2 regions of the Cytobacillus sp. OWB-43 genome follow, and region 2 is predicted to be linked to the other one. Evidence: riboswitches for the same ligand, from Rfam matches in the RefSeq annotation. Region 2 holds a riboswitch; the other holds the start of a gene.

Region 1 (7,881 bases), on a different contig from region 2:
AAGAACAACTCCTACCATTACTTGTTCAAGGCTATTAACTTTTATCATATTTTTTTCCTTCACCATCAACGGAATGGCAGATTTTCTTGTTGGTGCATAAATGGCTTCACCTGCTGCTAAGAAAAAACTCGACAAATAAACGATCCAGACAGATGAAACATCATTTACAAACACAAACGACAAAGCAAACAGGATACGTCCTAAATCTGTGCAGACTAATATTTTCCTCCGTGAAAAACGGTCTGCCATCAATCCTCCTAGTGGGCCAAATAACAGAAACGGAATGACTCTTATCGCTAAAGCAAGACCAACAGCAAGGCCAGATCCTGTTACTTGCAATAACAGTGCTAACAACGCAACTTGACTAAATCGATCACCTATTCCATTGAGAACACCCGCAAAGAATAAGCGCGCATAGTCTTTCTCTTCTTTTAATATGGAGATCATTCTCGTCCCCTCCTCATATAATTAGATAATCATCTAATTTGATGTTAATCTAATATATGAATAATCGCAATCTTTATTTCAAAAAAAAAAGGAAAGTGCTTCATTACGAAACAAACTTTCCAATCAATTTTTATTCTCTCAAATTATTTACACTCATTCTTGGGGGCTCCTCTAACCATCCATTATCGATCATAATTCTTATATTTTCTCTAATAAACAACATGATATCTTTTACAAATAAACCTAATTTGATGTTGATGTCATCTCTTAAGCTAAAGCCTGCACCAAATCCTTGACTACCGAGACCGAAATTACTTAACAAAAAGGTTAGATACATCATTAATTTATCAGAAAATGGTGGAATGTTAGACTTAGTAAGCGATAACCCATGAATTGTCGGCACCCTAATATCATCCTTAATTAGGATGTCATATGTTCCCTCCAAAATATCCTTGCTGAGCTCTTTCCCTTTAATAAAATAGTCCTTCACTTCTGTATGAACTGCCGTTTGAGCAAATCCTGTCATAAGCATCATGCCAACTGTATTCGTTTGAATAGACTGGTTTAAATAACTAAACTCAATCGTATTAATATCTCTTTTGTCACCAAACAGGCGATAACCTTTTGTATAATTTATATCTGAGACGAAGTCGACCGTTGTAGGGACATTAATCAAATTAGGTAATGGGTAATACCCCTCGTCAACCGCATAATTTAAGAACTTTTGATAATATTTCTGCGTTACATTTGTCATCTCACGATATAAATCAATAATATCATTTCGGTAGGACGTTGCTATATGAAGGGTGTATAGTCCCATGCTAATTTCCTTTAACACCATACACAAAAGAATATCAAATCCCTCTCCAAAAATTTTAGGAGCTTTCAAGTTCACATCGGCATTAGTGAAGCCTTGAGGTATAACAGCACCCTCATCATTAAATATCTGTTCAATACGGTGGACATTTGGCTCTAACTCAGACCATAAACCTTGCATAAGCTTTTTCGCTTTTTTATCCTCGGACACTTCTATAAAATGTTCTAAAACCCTTAATATCATTGTTTTCTTCTGATAAGTAATCCACAGTGCACCAATTTCTGTAGATGTCATTTTACTTCGATTGACCATTCTGTCACCTACTTTTATAAAATAACCATTCTTGTGACTAAGTTTTGCTATTCTCCTACTAAATATTCCCTTTATATCAAAAAAGCTAGAGGACAGGGATAGTCGTTCCCTTACCTCCAGCTTTCTAAATTATCCCCAAAGCATACGAAAACGCATAGCTGCATCAATTACTCTAGCTGTCGCTCCTTCATGCCTGGATGCATACTTCTTTCGATTGACACAATCAATTAACATTTGATCACATTGATAACAATGGCCATATCGATCAATGCAGGCATCATGTTTCTGACAACAAGAATCCACATAATTGATGGGCTTGCCTGGACCGCTACAACCCGGGCCACAATACCGATAACCTCCAGGCAAACAAAAACCTTTTTTATTAAACCTGTTCACTATTTTCACCTTCTTATCCTTTTATATATATTACAAACAGTAAGTCCATTTCGCCTGTGACCTTACCTAATAGGGGAATATTTTTTTATCAATTTATTTCAGTGCTTATTGGTCAAATAACATAAAAAAGCCAACCTATCCAAAAAGGATAAGTTGGCAACTATTGAATTCGACTAAACTTAATCAAAGTAAATATAATTGGAACTATCGTGGCAAGTAAAAACACTGGCAGAAACCAAATGCTTAAAGAGTCCGCCCATCCTAATGCTACTCTAATGGATTGTATAAGTATAAAGCCGAATAATGCGAGGCAAATATTCTTTATGACATTTAGCATTTTTCTACTCGTTAAGTAAAATGCGGCTGCATTTGATTCATTGATGCGTGCAGGGTAATTATGAATATGAGGAAACCGTTCAAATATCCCCATCATGAACCATAGAAACACGCCGATAATTGGTAAGATAAATAATTCATATTTAGAACCCCACCGATCAACTTCCCCTGAAGCATTGTAATGACCCGGTACTTGTTCAGGTATAGCTGACCAAGAAACAACTAAGAATACAATCGACCCAATGAATACAATAAGACCAAGTATGTCGCATCCCCATTCCCATTTAGTACGAGGCAATTTAAGTACTGGTCTATCCATACCCCATTCCTCCTCTTTCCGTTCGTCTTTTTAATACATACGAAGGAAAGATAAAAAGGTTTCATCCATTAGATAATCAAAGGCAACTAGTTCATACAGGGAATTACGCGATGGCTCTATCCCCCTTTTCATGAAAGGAAACAGGCGCGTCGTAATGGTAAGATATCAGTGTTGATGGCTCTGTTTGAGAAAAATATTGTCATTCATACTGTATGAGGTGAATCGCCTGAGACATGCGATCAACAAAGTATATGGTAAAGGAATAAAGAATGGTTCTTTGATAAGCAGTTTAACTTCACACTTTTCACCCTTTATAATGCAAATCGTAATAAACCTACGTACATTGTTTTAACGCTTGCGTGATATCAGCCATCACATCTACAGGATCCTCTAAGCCAACAGAAAGGCGGATCATTTCGGGACTCACACCCGCCTCCGCTTGTTGTCCAGGTGAAAGACGAGCATGTGTTGTACTCGCTGGATGAATAATGAGCGTTTTCGCGTCACCAACATTTGCTAAATGTGATACCAGCTTTAGTGAGTTGATAAACCTTTTAGCTGTACTGATTCCCCCTTTGATGCCAAATGTAAAGATTGCACCTGCCCCACTCGGAAAATACTTTTTCCCGAGATGATATTGTGGATGGCTTTCTAACCCAGGGTAGTTCACCCAAGAAATATGAGGTAACTCTCCTAACCGTTTAGCCAAAACTTGTGCATTAGCGACTTGCTTTTCTACTCTGACACTTAATGACTCCAGACCTTGAATAAATAACCAGCTATTGAAGGCAGACAGCGTTGCCCCTAAGTCATGGCCAAGTTCAAATCTTGCTTTAAGAATAAAAGCTTTTTCCCTAGAAATTTCAACATAGCTGCGATTACCAATAGCAGGCTTTTTCTCATTAAAGGAAGGAAATCTTTCGTTACTCCATTCGAATCTTCCTCCATCTACAATCACCCCACCGATTGCCGTACCATGTCCACCAATAAATTTAGTTGCTGAATGAACGACTATATCCGCGCCAAATGCAAGTGGTTTTAGTAAAAATGGCGTAGTAAATGTATTATCTACTACTAATGGTAGGCCGTGACGTTTCGCTATCTCACTTAACTTTTCTAAATGGGCTACCTCCATATTCGGGTTGCCAATTGTCTCTGTGAAAATCGCCTTTGTCCTTTTATTAATTTTTCCTTCTAAAGATGTAAAGTCCGTCCCATCAACAAAATGAACATTGATACCGAATTTACTAAACGTTTCTGCAAATAAATGGTAGGTACCACCATAAAGAGCCTGTGTAGAAACTATCTCATCGCCTGCTCTTGCAAGTGTTAAAAGGGCAATGGAAATCGCTGCTTGCCCAGATGAAACAGCAAATGAGGCTACGCCACCTTCTAACTGTGCCATTCTCTCCTCAAACACTGCATTGGTTGGATTTGCATTCCTTGAATAAATAAAGCCAGGCTCTTGCATCTGAAATAAGCTTGCTGCATGATCGGTATCTTCAAACACATAGGATGAAGTCATGTATATTGGTACGGCTCTCGACTTTGTAACAGGATCTGGCACTTGCCCCCCATGAAGCGCTATTGTATCAAACTGGTGATGATTCATTTTTCATTCTCCTCTCACATTTCACTTATAATAAACAAACTCGACTCGGAACCATCTATCAGTGATGAGCTTTTGAATATGCCAGCACAATGGTTGTTTTTTCATAAATTGAATTTGAAACATCAATTTTTTATGTCCAACACCTTTTTTCAAGAGCAGAAAAAAGACCACTTTCAATAAAAAGAGATTGTACTCTTCCATCGAAAGCCGCCTTTAGTCGTCTAATCGGCATAGATAAAGCCCCTCTTGCTAAAGAAGAGGGGCTCACGATATATCGCCATATCCTCAACTTATCTATCTTGGAATTAGCACCGTTACCTAGTTTTGGTCGGTTGCTGAGGCTTCAAAGGGCCAGTCCCTCCACCTCTCTTGATAAATTGAATTTTTTAAATTTTAAGAGTCATTAATTATTAATCAGAATAACCTTATCATCCGGCGCTGTCAACAGCTTTTTATAATAAATCTTTTATGCAGCACAAAGTCTTTCTTTTGCCTTTATTACTGACACCCAATATTCAACTGGAGATACAAAGGATTGCAAATAATTCAGCTCTTTATTATACATAAGAGCCTCCACTAAAAGATAAACAGACGTATCATTTAAATCGTTAACAATCATATCAAGCAAAGTTGCTTTCATATTCATAATATCTTCATAATCATCGATGATAGCTAACTTATCATCTAAATATGAAAGAAAAGCTTGTAAATGAACAACCTCTTCTTGTAATTCCTTCCACCCTTTATCCTCAGCTAATACGTTTACATAATTAACAAATTGATTGTACTCTTCATGACTATCTCTTTTAATTTTCTCTGCTAATATATCAAAAAATACATGATTGGACATATCCTTGCTGTTCACTATTAGAGCACCACCTTTACTATTTATATAAAATTATAGACCTTCTCTTTTAAATATTCAATAAAATCACATGAAACTATTTTCAATTAAGGAGTCGGGTGGTGTGTAGTTTTAGTCTAAATTAAACCAAGTAGCTGGGATATAAGGGGGATACAATAATTTCTAATTTTTCTTACGCATTTGAATGAAAGGTGAAATCACCCTTCCACTACTAGATGCATATCCAGCTATTTATGTAAGCTTTGTTTTGCCCTTTTACCCGGCTCATACTTCAATTTGATTCTTTGTTAGCCTTGTTCCTCTCTTTTACATGGCTCATACTTCAATTTGATTCTTTGTTAGCTTCGTTTCTCTCTTTTACATGGCTCATACTTCGATTTGCTTCTTTTTAGCTTCGTTTTGCTCTTTTACATGGACCATAACTAAATCTCTTTTAGCTATGGCAAATAACTTTCCCTTCGATGCAACCGCCTCATATAGAGTAGGATTCAATCATTCAGCCCCTCGCTCGATAGCCAAATTGTGCAGAGATTTCTTTTCCTACTTTTATAATAGATTGACTTTTATCTGCAGAGGGGTCTTTTGGAATCGACTCTGAGAAACCAACTACTGTTATCGCACTTAATAATTCTTGATTGTAATTAAAGATTGGTATAGACACAGAAGATACAGTAGGAATCAAAGGCTCCTTAGCAAAGGCAATCCGTTCCTGCCTTACGCGGTTGATTTCTTCTACCGCATTCCCTTTTCCTTCTTTCCCCATAACCTTAATCCAATCTTTAGTTGTTGCTGAATCAAGGAAGCTCTCGAATATTTTCCCAGTCGATGAAAGCGGTGGTAAAAGTGAACCGAGCTGTGCACCAATATTATAGGCATGTCCCGGGTTCCATATTTTCGAGATAATTGGACCATTATATGTCCACGTAGTTAATAGGCACGTATTGTCTAGTTGATGACTTAAATCCTTCAAATAGGGTAGAACACGTGAAATCACATCTTCCTGCCCTATAGCTGCCACCCCATATTCAATTAATTTACTTCCAAGTTGATATTGTCCATTATGTTTGTCCTTGTATAGAATGTCTAATTCCGTAAAAGTGTTCAAGTATTTATAAAGATTACTTTTTGTAATTCCTGTTTTTTCCTGTATATCAGATAACCTCAATGGTTCTCCGCTAGCAACTAATAGGTCAATAATTCTCATACCAACTTGGATCGATTGGATCGTAGCTTGTTTTTGATTTTTCATGTAAAAACCCCTATTTTATATTTTTTTTAGTATATCAGAAAAACACTATATTTTCTGATTTCAGCCATGTTTTGCATCCTTTTGAAAGGAGTTATTTTTCAAAAAGTTTAAAAAACCACAACAAATTCTCTTGAGTTTATCTGAAAATTAGGATACTATAAATTTATCATTAATAGATAACATCGTTCACTATTAATGGAATATTAAACAACCAATGAAGAAAGAGTCTAATAAACGCTCATTAATAAAGGTTTTATGCCTAACACTTCCACACAAAGCGTTTTACTCTTTGATCACGCAATTCCTAGACAAAAAAAACTTTTCATAAAGGAGTTTGAATATGAAATTAGTTACTTTCACTCACAATAACAACACACGTATCGGAGCAGTTACAGAAGGAAATGAAGTAGTAGACTTAAACTTTGCTTACCAAGCTTTCCTTGAAGCAGAAGGTAAACTACGTTCTGAATTAATTGCTGAAGCGTACATTCCAGCACAAATGGAAGGTTTCCTACAAGGGGGAAATGAAAGCCTTTCCATCGCAAAGGAAATGGTTGATTATGCATTAAATAATCGTGAATCGTTCAAACATCCACTTGTACATGCATTTGAAGATGTAAAAATCGAAGCACCTGTAACAAAACCCGGAAAAATTATTTGTGTAGGTCATAACTACCGTGAACATATTGCAGAAATGGGAAGAGAATTACCGCCTCACCCAGTAGTATTTGCTAAATTTGCCAACACAGTGATTGGACCACAAGATGATATTCCATTCTATCCAATTTCTGAACAATTAGATTACGAAGCTGAATTTGCTTTTGTTGTAGGTAAAAAAGCTAGAAACGTAGCAAAAGAAGACGCACTCAATTATGTAGCAGGATATACAATCGCTAATGACGTCACTTACCGCGATATCCAACGTCGCACACTTCAATGGTTGCAAGGTAAAACAGTTGAAGGTAGTGCACCAATGGGTCCTTGGTTAATCACTTCTGATGAATTACAAGATCCATCTGGTTTAGGTGTTCTTTTAACTGTTAATGGGGAAGAAAGACAAAAAACGAATACAGCCAACTTTGTCTTTGATGTTCCAACGCTTGTTGAATTCTTATCTAACTTAATGACTTTAGAACCTGGTGATATCGTATTAACAGGGACACCTGGAGGCGTAGGATTTGCTCGTGATCCTCAAGTATTCTTGAAAGATGGCGATGTCGTTCGCATTGAAGTAGATAAAGTCGGCGTTCTCGAAAATAAAGTTTCAAAGGTGGAAAAATAATTATGAGCGAAACGAAAACGATTCAGCAATCTATTGAGTCTATTCAAACATCATTAAATCAAATCATTGAAACCGTTTCAGGATTATCTGAAGAAACCATACGTTGGAACCCATCAAAAGAAGAATGGTCCATTATGCAGGTTATTACTCATTTAAACGAGGCCCTACCTTATTGGCTAGGTGAAATAGATACAGTTGTAAAAGCCCCGGGTTCCCAATGGGGACGAGGCTTACAGGACCCTGCTC
Region 2 (7,881 bases):
TCTCTTCCTGCCTGCTCTAGCGCTCTGACAGCTCCTTTAGCAAACTCATCCCAAGCTGCCCAAACTGCTGTTATTTCACCTTCATTTGGATATTGTTTTAGGATTGCTTCCATTTGTGCTTGAGTATCTAATGCTGTATTATCGGTGGCAGCACCAAATGCTGCTACTTCCTTAATATCTGTATTCTCTTTTAAAAATTGTTCATAAGCTACTTGTCTTCTTTCCATCGGTGCAAATCCAGCTACCCAAATCTTAACAATATTTGCTTTCCCTCCTGCATCTGCAGCAAGCTTGGTTAATGTCAACTTCGCCATTTCTTCATCGCCTTGTTGAAGTACAGTTACATCTTTCACTGCAATATCAGCATCAAAGACCACTACAGGTATATTTTGTGCAGCCGCTTTTTCTACTCCTTGCGTTAACGCTTCCTTCGTTCCATGATCAATTAATATCCCATCAAATTTTTGATTAATCGCTGCATCTAAATTGGAAGCCATTTTTGCTAAGTCACCTTCAGAAGTAAATACTTGAACGGTTCCACCAAACTTTTCTACCTGCTCTTTTACCCCTTCAATATATTGTGCAGAAAAAGTTCCTAAATTAATTTGCATGATTAGTGCGATCTTTTTATTAGCTAACGGATGTACACTATTCTCTTTAGTTGATGCAGTTGCTTCACTACTTGAATTGCTTCCTTTTGGCTGGCAGCCTGCCAAGATTAAAATAAAAATAATAAGAAACGCTAATAGTATACGATTGTTCTTCATGCCCTAACTCCCTCTTCTGCTTTATTCAATTGTGCCAATTTGTTTCGATCAGCTTCAAAAATGCCTTTTTCAGTAATAATTGCAGTAATTAAATTAGCCGTTGTCACATCAAACGCCGGATTAAACACTTTCGTTCCTTCTGGTGTGATCTGGTTTGGCCCAATATGAGTCACCTCTTCTGCCAACCTCTCCTCAATCGGAATATCTGCCCCTGATGCGATAGAAAAGTCAAATGTCGATAATGGCGCAGCTATATAGAAAGGAATTTGAAAATAGTTTGCTAAAATAGCTAGTTGCCATGTACCGATTTTATTCGCTGTATCTCCATTGCTGGCAATACGATCGGCCCCGACTATAATCGCTTCAATCCCCTTGGTTGCTATGGTATGAGCAGCCATATTATCAGTAATGACCGTCACATCCACATTGGACTGTTGAAGCTCCCAAGCAGTTAGGCGCGCTCCCTGAAGAACCGGTCTCGTTTCACAAGCATATACTTGAAAGTCAACACCCTTCTCCTTGCCTAAATGAAACGGCGCTAGCGCTGTACCATATTTTCCCGTAGCAATCGTCCCCGCATTGCAAATCGTTAATACCTTTTTCCTTCCATTCAATAGACTTAGTGCATTTTCACCAATTTGGCGACAAATCTCCTCGTCTTCTTGATGTATTTTCTTTGCTTCTTGCTCCAAACTGATAATTGTCTCCTCTGTTGAATACAGCGTTTCTATTACTTTCATCATTCGATCCAAAGCCCAGAACAAATTAACAGCTGTCGGTCTAGAGCCCGCTAGATAAAGATAATCTTCATGAATTCTAAGATGGAAAGTTTCAATGTCGACCCCTTCGTATTTTTTTGCAGCAATCGCTAAACCATAAGCAGCAGTAATTCCAATAGCTGGCGCCCCTCTTACTTTCAACTGAATAATTGCCTCAAAGACATCTTCAATGGTTTCGAGTTCTATCCATCTTGTTTGATGGGGTAATAAGGTTTGATCAAGAATTTTCAATCTACCTTCTTGCCATTCAATTGGTGTTGGTATACTCATGATGTATACGCCTCCAGTTCCTTAAGAAGTTGCGAGATTGTTACTATGTTTTTGCGATTAATAATCAAGGATGAACCTAATTGAATCGTTGCCTTCTTCACATATAATCTAATTGAACTATCTTCTATTCCATCAAGATCCTTCACATGCGACAATCCGATTGTTCTCCGAATTAATTCACACCCTACTACTCCGATAGCATCTTTAAATACTTTAGCTAGAAAAGACTCTAGAGCGCCTGGTACTTTCGTAAAAGGATTAACAACAGAATTTTGCCAAGCTTCTGAAAAATATTGAGAAAACACATCCCATACTTCTTCTATCTGTTGAAGAATAACGATTCTATCGTTTTCGTTTCGTACAAGTACTTGGAAAATGAGATGGGCAATATATTGACCGACATCAAATCCAATCGGACCATAAAAGCCGAACTCAGGATCGATCACCTTCGTCTCACTCTTACTCGCAAATATACTCCCTGTATGTAGGTCACCATGTAGTAAGCTCTCTGCTTCTGTGAGAAAAGCATATTTTATTTTGGCTACTTCAAGTTTCAACTTGTCATTAGCCCATAGTTGCTGAACCACTTCAGCCAACTCAGCTTCAAAATCATTCGTTTCCACATCAAAAAATGGATCGGTGAATACTAAATCCTCAGTGATTTTACATAGTTCAGGATTTGAAAATTTAGCGACCAATTTCTTTTTCTCAAACGGATGAAGAGCAAAATCTGAAGTTGAAAACAATGTCTTTGCTAAGTACTCACCAATATGAGCTGATAAATTCGGATAATGATCCCCTTGAATCAATCCGTCTCTTACAATTGTCAAATGGGAAAGATCCTCCATCACAGTTAATGCTAGCTCTTCATCTGATGCTAGTACTGCTGGGAGGAGGTGAGGAACGAATTCACCATGCTTCTTAAGCACTTCTGCCTCCAGTTTTGCACGTTTAAGTGTTAGAGGCCAGCTTTCTCCGACTACTTTTGCATAAGGGAGTGCTTGCTTAATAATTACACTTTTATGATTAGAAGTAATACGGTAAACATAATTCAAATTACCATCACCAATCTCTTCCACCGTCATTTTTTCATCCGGTAAAAACAGTTTTAAACTCTTCACGTATTCACACGCTGATTCCTCTGTCAAAGCGCGATAACCTATATTATCTAAAACAGCCATATCTCTTCCCCCTTATTTCTTTATTTATCTGTGGCACAAAACAGGGGTGACTACATGAAGAGATGTAGTCGGACCTGCTTTGTCATTACAGAAACAAAAATGCCCCTTTCCTGTACAGAAAGAGGCATTCGTCATTACGATTTTGCCTCTCATCTTTCAGAATAACTTCTGAATGGAATTAGCACCGTGCCTTACATTAGGCGCAGAAATTCTCTAGCTGCGCCTCGTTTCACAACGATATTACGGTCGGTTGCTGGGTTTCATCGGGCCATATTTCCCTCCACCTGCTCTTGATAAGAGTATAAAAGATTCATTTTTTGAAATATCTTGAGCAAATACTAGCACCGATTATAAAAAAGTGTCAATCTTTTTTTTAAAACTTTTCATCTTTTTAAGGTTAAAAGAATTTTGTCATATAACGTAAAAAATTCTCTGTTGACAGATAAAACACCTGGTGACATAATACAATTGTGCAAAAATTTAAAACGATAATCATAAATTTTCTTATCAAGAGCAGGCGGAGGGACGAGCCCGATGAAGCCCGGCAACCGATTCTAAATGAACACGGTGCTAATTCTTGCAGCAATCATGCTGACAGATAAGGAGAAGGTTCTATCACTGCGAACTAACCCTCTTCTTATTGATTAAGAAGAGGGTTTTTTATTGTCAATGTTAATTCGAAATCATCAGGGAGGGTTCTCATATGGGAGATGTAATTGCAACTTATCAAGTATACGCAAGACCCGGTTCATTAGAGAAAAAAGCAGAGGATATCGCTTTAGGATTAACGATAGGCTCGTGGACAGCGTTACCATTACTTGAGCAAAAACAATTACTAAAACATAAAGGCAGAGTCACTGCACTACAAGAATTTTATGATGATGAACATCCCAATCGATTCGGTGAAGTAAGGTGCGAAATTAGTATCGCCTACCCTACATATAATTTCACATTTGATATTCCAGCAATCTTAACAACTGTATTTGGAAAGTTATCTCTAGATGGTGAAGTAAAATTATTAAATCTGGAATTTGATAATGAGGATCTTTCCCGTTTTCCTGGACCAAAATTCGGTATAAAAAATATAAGATCGAAACTAAATATTCAAGACCGCCCATTACTTATGAGTATATTTAAAGGCATTATCGGCAGGGATATTCACTTTTTAAGAGAACAGTTAAGAGACCAGGCTATGGGGGGCGTTGATATTGTAAAAGATGATGAAATTCTTTTTGATGTCAACATCTCTTTTGAAGACCGAATTATCGCAGGTAAAGAAATACTAGATGAAGTCTATGAAAAGACTGGAAAAAGGACACTTTATGCAGTCAATTTATCTGGGAGAACAATGGATTTAGTAGATAAAGCAAAACATGCGAGCGAATTAGGTGCGGATGCATTATTATTCAATGTTCACACTTACGGTCTAGATATGCTCCAAACACTAGCTGAAAACAATGAAGTGCAGTTACCTATCATGGCACATCCTGCATATAGTGGGGCCTATACTTCTTCAAACTTCTATGGTGTGGCTCCTGATTTATTACTCGGTAATCTTACTCGCTTAGCAGGCGCAGATTTCTCTTTATTTCCTTCTCCATATGGTTCTGTTGCCATGGAAAAAGAAAAAACCTTAGCTATCGCTAGACAGTTAACCGAAGAAAATGGCTTGAATCAGGCATTCCCGGTCCCTTCAGCAGGCATTCATCCAGGTTTAGTGCCGTTGCTTTATCATGACTTTGGCAATGATTGTATAATTAATGCTGGCGGCGGGGTCCATGGTCATCCTGAAGGAGCAGCAGCTGGCGTGAGAGCTTTTAGGCAAGCCATTGATCACGTCATACAACAAAATACTCATCGTGCAACAAAAGCGCAAGAATTAGAAGCAGCATTAGCAAAATGGGGAGGTACGTCATAAAAGATGACAAAACCAATGATTTTTTGTGATTTCGATGGAACAATTACGAATAACGACAACATTGTAAAGATTATGGAGCATTTCGGTCCTATTGAGGCAAAACAGATCAAGGAAGATATTTTAGCTCAAAATATCTCTATCCAAGAGGGTGTTAAAAATCTCTTCTCACTTTTACCAACAAGTAAAAAAGAAGAGATTATCCATTTTGTATTAAATAGTGCAGAAATTCGTGAAGGATTTTCAGCTTTTGTTAGATATACACATGAAAACGGTATCCCTCTTTATATTGTTAGTGGTGGGATTGACTTTTTTTTAGAACCAGTACTTGAACCTTATGGGCCATTTACGAAAGTATTTTGCAATCACGCAAGCTTTGCTTTAGAAACAATAGATATTCACTATCCACACCAGTGTGATGAACTATGTTCTTCACAAGGTTGCGGCTGTTGTAAACCAACCATTATTAGAAAACACTCTTCTCCTGAACACTTTAATATTCTTATTGGAGATTCGATTACAGACTTTGAAGCAGCCAAAATAGCAGATGCCGTACTTGCTAGAGATTTCTTAATTCAAAAATGTGAAGAAACTGGTATTTCTTATACACCTTTCGAAACCTTCCATGATTGCATTGAATACCTCGATGAACTAGTTGGTGCGAAATCATGACAACGTATGAAACAAAGTGGGATACATTAGCTGATATTAAAGATGAATTAGCAGCCAGAGATTGGTTTATGGGTACTAGTGGTAATTTATCCATTCGCGTAGATGAAAACAGCTTTTTAGTCACTTCAAGCGGACTTGATAAAAGAAAGAGAACAGCTAATGATTTTTTATTAGTAGACTTAGAAGGAAAGCCCCTAGAAAACACGTCATCTAAACCTTCAGCTGAGACTTTATTACATTGTGAAATTTATAAGAAAACGTCATCAGGAGCAAGTCTTCATGTTCATACAGTTGCTAATAATGTTATTTCTGAGCTTTTCTATCAAGAAGGTGTAGTATCTTTTCAGCATCAAGAGTTAATTAAAGCATTTGGACTATGGGGAGAAGATGATATACTCACCATCCCGATCATTCGCAATGATGCGGATATCCCTACATTAGCGGATCACTTTTCTGCTTACGTCAGCAAAGAGAAAGGTGCAGTCTTAATTCACAACCACGGGATTACTGTTTGGGGAGTCGATGGGTTTGAAGCGAAAAAATTATTAGAGGCTTGCGAATTTTTATTTCAATATAAATTATCTCTTATTCAATTAAAAGGAGGCGTTTTACATGGCCATTATTAAATTCAAAAACGAAGAAAAAGTGATTACTGATCAACAAGAGGTATCTACATTTTTAACTGCACAAGAAGTCATCTATGAAAATTGGAACATTGAGCAATTAGAAGTGACATTACACGAAAAATACGATTTATCTGATGATGAAAAGCAAGCCATACTAGATGCATTTTCAACTGAAATCAAAACCATTTCTGAAAAGCGCGGCTACAAAGCTGCAGATGTTATTTCACTTTCAGACAGTACGCCAAATTTAGATGAATTATTAATTAACTTTCAAAGAGAACACCATCATACCGATGATGAAGTCCGCTTCATCGTAAGTGGGCATGGAGTCTTTATTATCCAAGGAAAAGATGAATCGTTTTTTGAAGTCCATTTAGATCCAGGTGATTTAATTTCTGTACCCGTAAACACGCGCCACTATTTTACTTTATCTGATGATCGAAAAGTTGTTGCTATTCGCCTCTTTGTTACACCAGAAGGTTGGGTACCTGTTTACGAGAAAGAAAAATTGAACGCTTAATATCAGGGAGGCTCCTTCATAATCGGGGGCCTCTCCTTATTTCTCTAAATAATAGATAAAAAATTCGCTCCATTCTCCACTATCAAATGAAAATTGAGACTGTTTCTCTTCATATTTAAAACCAATAGATTCTGCTAAATGAATGGAGGCGAGGTTATCACTATCAATATGTAATTCTATTCTTTCAGGTTGTAAATATTCAAAAATAAAAGGTATGATCGTTACTACGCTTTCTTTTCCATATCCTTTTCGCCAATATTGATTGTGAATTGCATAACCAAGTAGTACTAACTCCTTGCCATTCCTCTGTGTTCGATACAATTCTATTTTTCCTATATGTGCACCATCATTTTCTCTAAATATACCAAACTCAGATAATTGCCAGGCATCATCTTGCTTGCTCCATTGCTCGATTTTCTTCTTGAATTTTTCTTTAGTATAAGCAGGTAAATCTTGTGGGCGTCCTTCATCATGACGTGATTGCGATACTAAACGGTTCTTTAATCCCGCTATCCAAGCTTCGTAATCTTCATACATATACGATCGAATGACGAGACGGTTACTTTTCAACTGCATGTCTTTCGCTCCATTCTATCAGAAATTAGGACCGCCTTTTTATAAGTTATTGTGAGTAGATACTATATGTGTACAAGTACTCTTCCTCTCGTTTCTCCTTTTAAAAGCAATGGCAAGACATGCTCAACTTCACTCAATGAAACTTCTTGAAAAATAAACTGATCAAACGGAAGTTTATCACTTTCTTCCGCTAATAGTTCCCAAGCTTCTTTCCTCATCTCCATTGGACAAAAAACGGAATCAACTCCCAAGAGACTCACCCCACGTAAAATAAAAGGAAAAACCGTCGTAGGTAAATTCGTTCCAGCAGTTAAACCACTAACCGCTACGGCACCCCCATATTGAATTTGGCTTAACAAGGATGCCAATGGCTCTCCACCGACAGGATCAACCGCTGCTATCCATTTTTGCTTGCTTAATGCGCTTATCTTCCCATCATACACTTCTTCCCTTGTAATCACTGAAGAAGCTCCTAAGTTCATTAAGTAATCACGTTCATTCTTCTTTCCAGTGCTTGCAACGACCTCATAGCCACGGTTAGCTAACAAGGCAACGGCAAAACTCCCAACGCCACC

What was found. Region 2 has a riboswitch for S-adenosylmethionine ahead of U9M49_RS13980 (2,3-diketo-5-methylthiopentyl-1-phosphate enolase). Riboswitches for the same ligand answer to the same signal wherever they lie in the genome.
Region 1: it holds a riboswitch for S-adenosylmethionine, as region 2 does, so the genes downstream of both, U9M49_RS17545 (O-acetylhomoserine aminocarboxypropyltransferase/cysteine synthase family protein) here and U9M49_RS13980 (2,3-diketo-5-methylthiopentyl-1-phosphate enolase) in region 2, are expected to answer to the same signal.

Annotation. Positions count from the first base shown of each region.
Region 1 is NZ_JAYEFF010000005.1:152,855-160,735, reverse strand. Features, by position in the region: gene U9M49_RS17565 (MFS transporter) at 1-447, opposite strand, end outside; gene U9M49_RS17560 (DUF3231 family protein) at 578-1,576, opposite strand; gene U9M49_RS17555 (Parvovirus coat protein VP1-like protein) at 1,706-1,972, opposite strand; gene U9M49_RS17550 (DUF1648 domain-containing protein) at 2,133-2,627, opposite strand; gene U9M49_RS17545 (O-acetylhomoserine aminocarboxypropyltransferase/cysteine synthase family protein) at 2,962-4,239, opposite strand; SAM riboswitch class I at 4,527-4,618, opposite strand; gene U9M49_RS17540 (hypothetical protein) at 4,706-5,104, opposite strand; gene U9M49_RS17535 (hypothetical protein) at 5,471-5,596, opposite strand; gene U9M49_RS17530 (IclR family transcriptional regulator) at 5,601-6,353, opposite strand; gene U9M49_RS17525 (fumarylacetoacetate hydrolase family protein) at 6,694-7,635, shown strand; gene U9M49_RS17520 (DinB family protein) at 7,638-7,881, shown strand, end outside.
Region 2 is NZ_JAYEFF010000003.1:250,826-258,706, reverse strand. Features, by position in the region: gene U9M49_RS13995 (sugar ABC transporter substrate-binding protein) at 1-767, opposite strand, end outside; gene mtnA (S-methyl-5-thioribose-1-phosphate isomerase) at 764-1,816, opposite strand; gene mtnK (S-methyl-5-thioribose kinase) at 1,813-2,997, opposite strand; SAM riboswitch class I at 3,144-3,297, opposite strand; SAM riboswitch class I at 3,499-3,602, shown strand; gene U9M49_RS13980 (2,3-diketo-5-methylthiopentyl-1-phosphate enolase) at 3,701-4,915, shown strand; gene U9M49_RS13975 (2-hydroxy-3-keto-5-methylthiopentenyl-1-phosphate phosphatase) at 4,919-5,584, shown strand; gene U9M49_RS13970 (methylthioribulose 1-phosphate dehydratase) at 5,581-6,210, shown strand; gene U9M49_RS13965 (1,2-dihydroxy-3-keto-5-methylthiopentene dioxygenase) at 6,197-6,730, shown strand; gene U9M49_RS13960 (GNAT family N-acetyltransferase) at 6,767-7,306, opposite strand; gene U9M49_RS13955 (acryloyl-CoA reductase) at 7,369-7,881, opposite strand, start outside.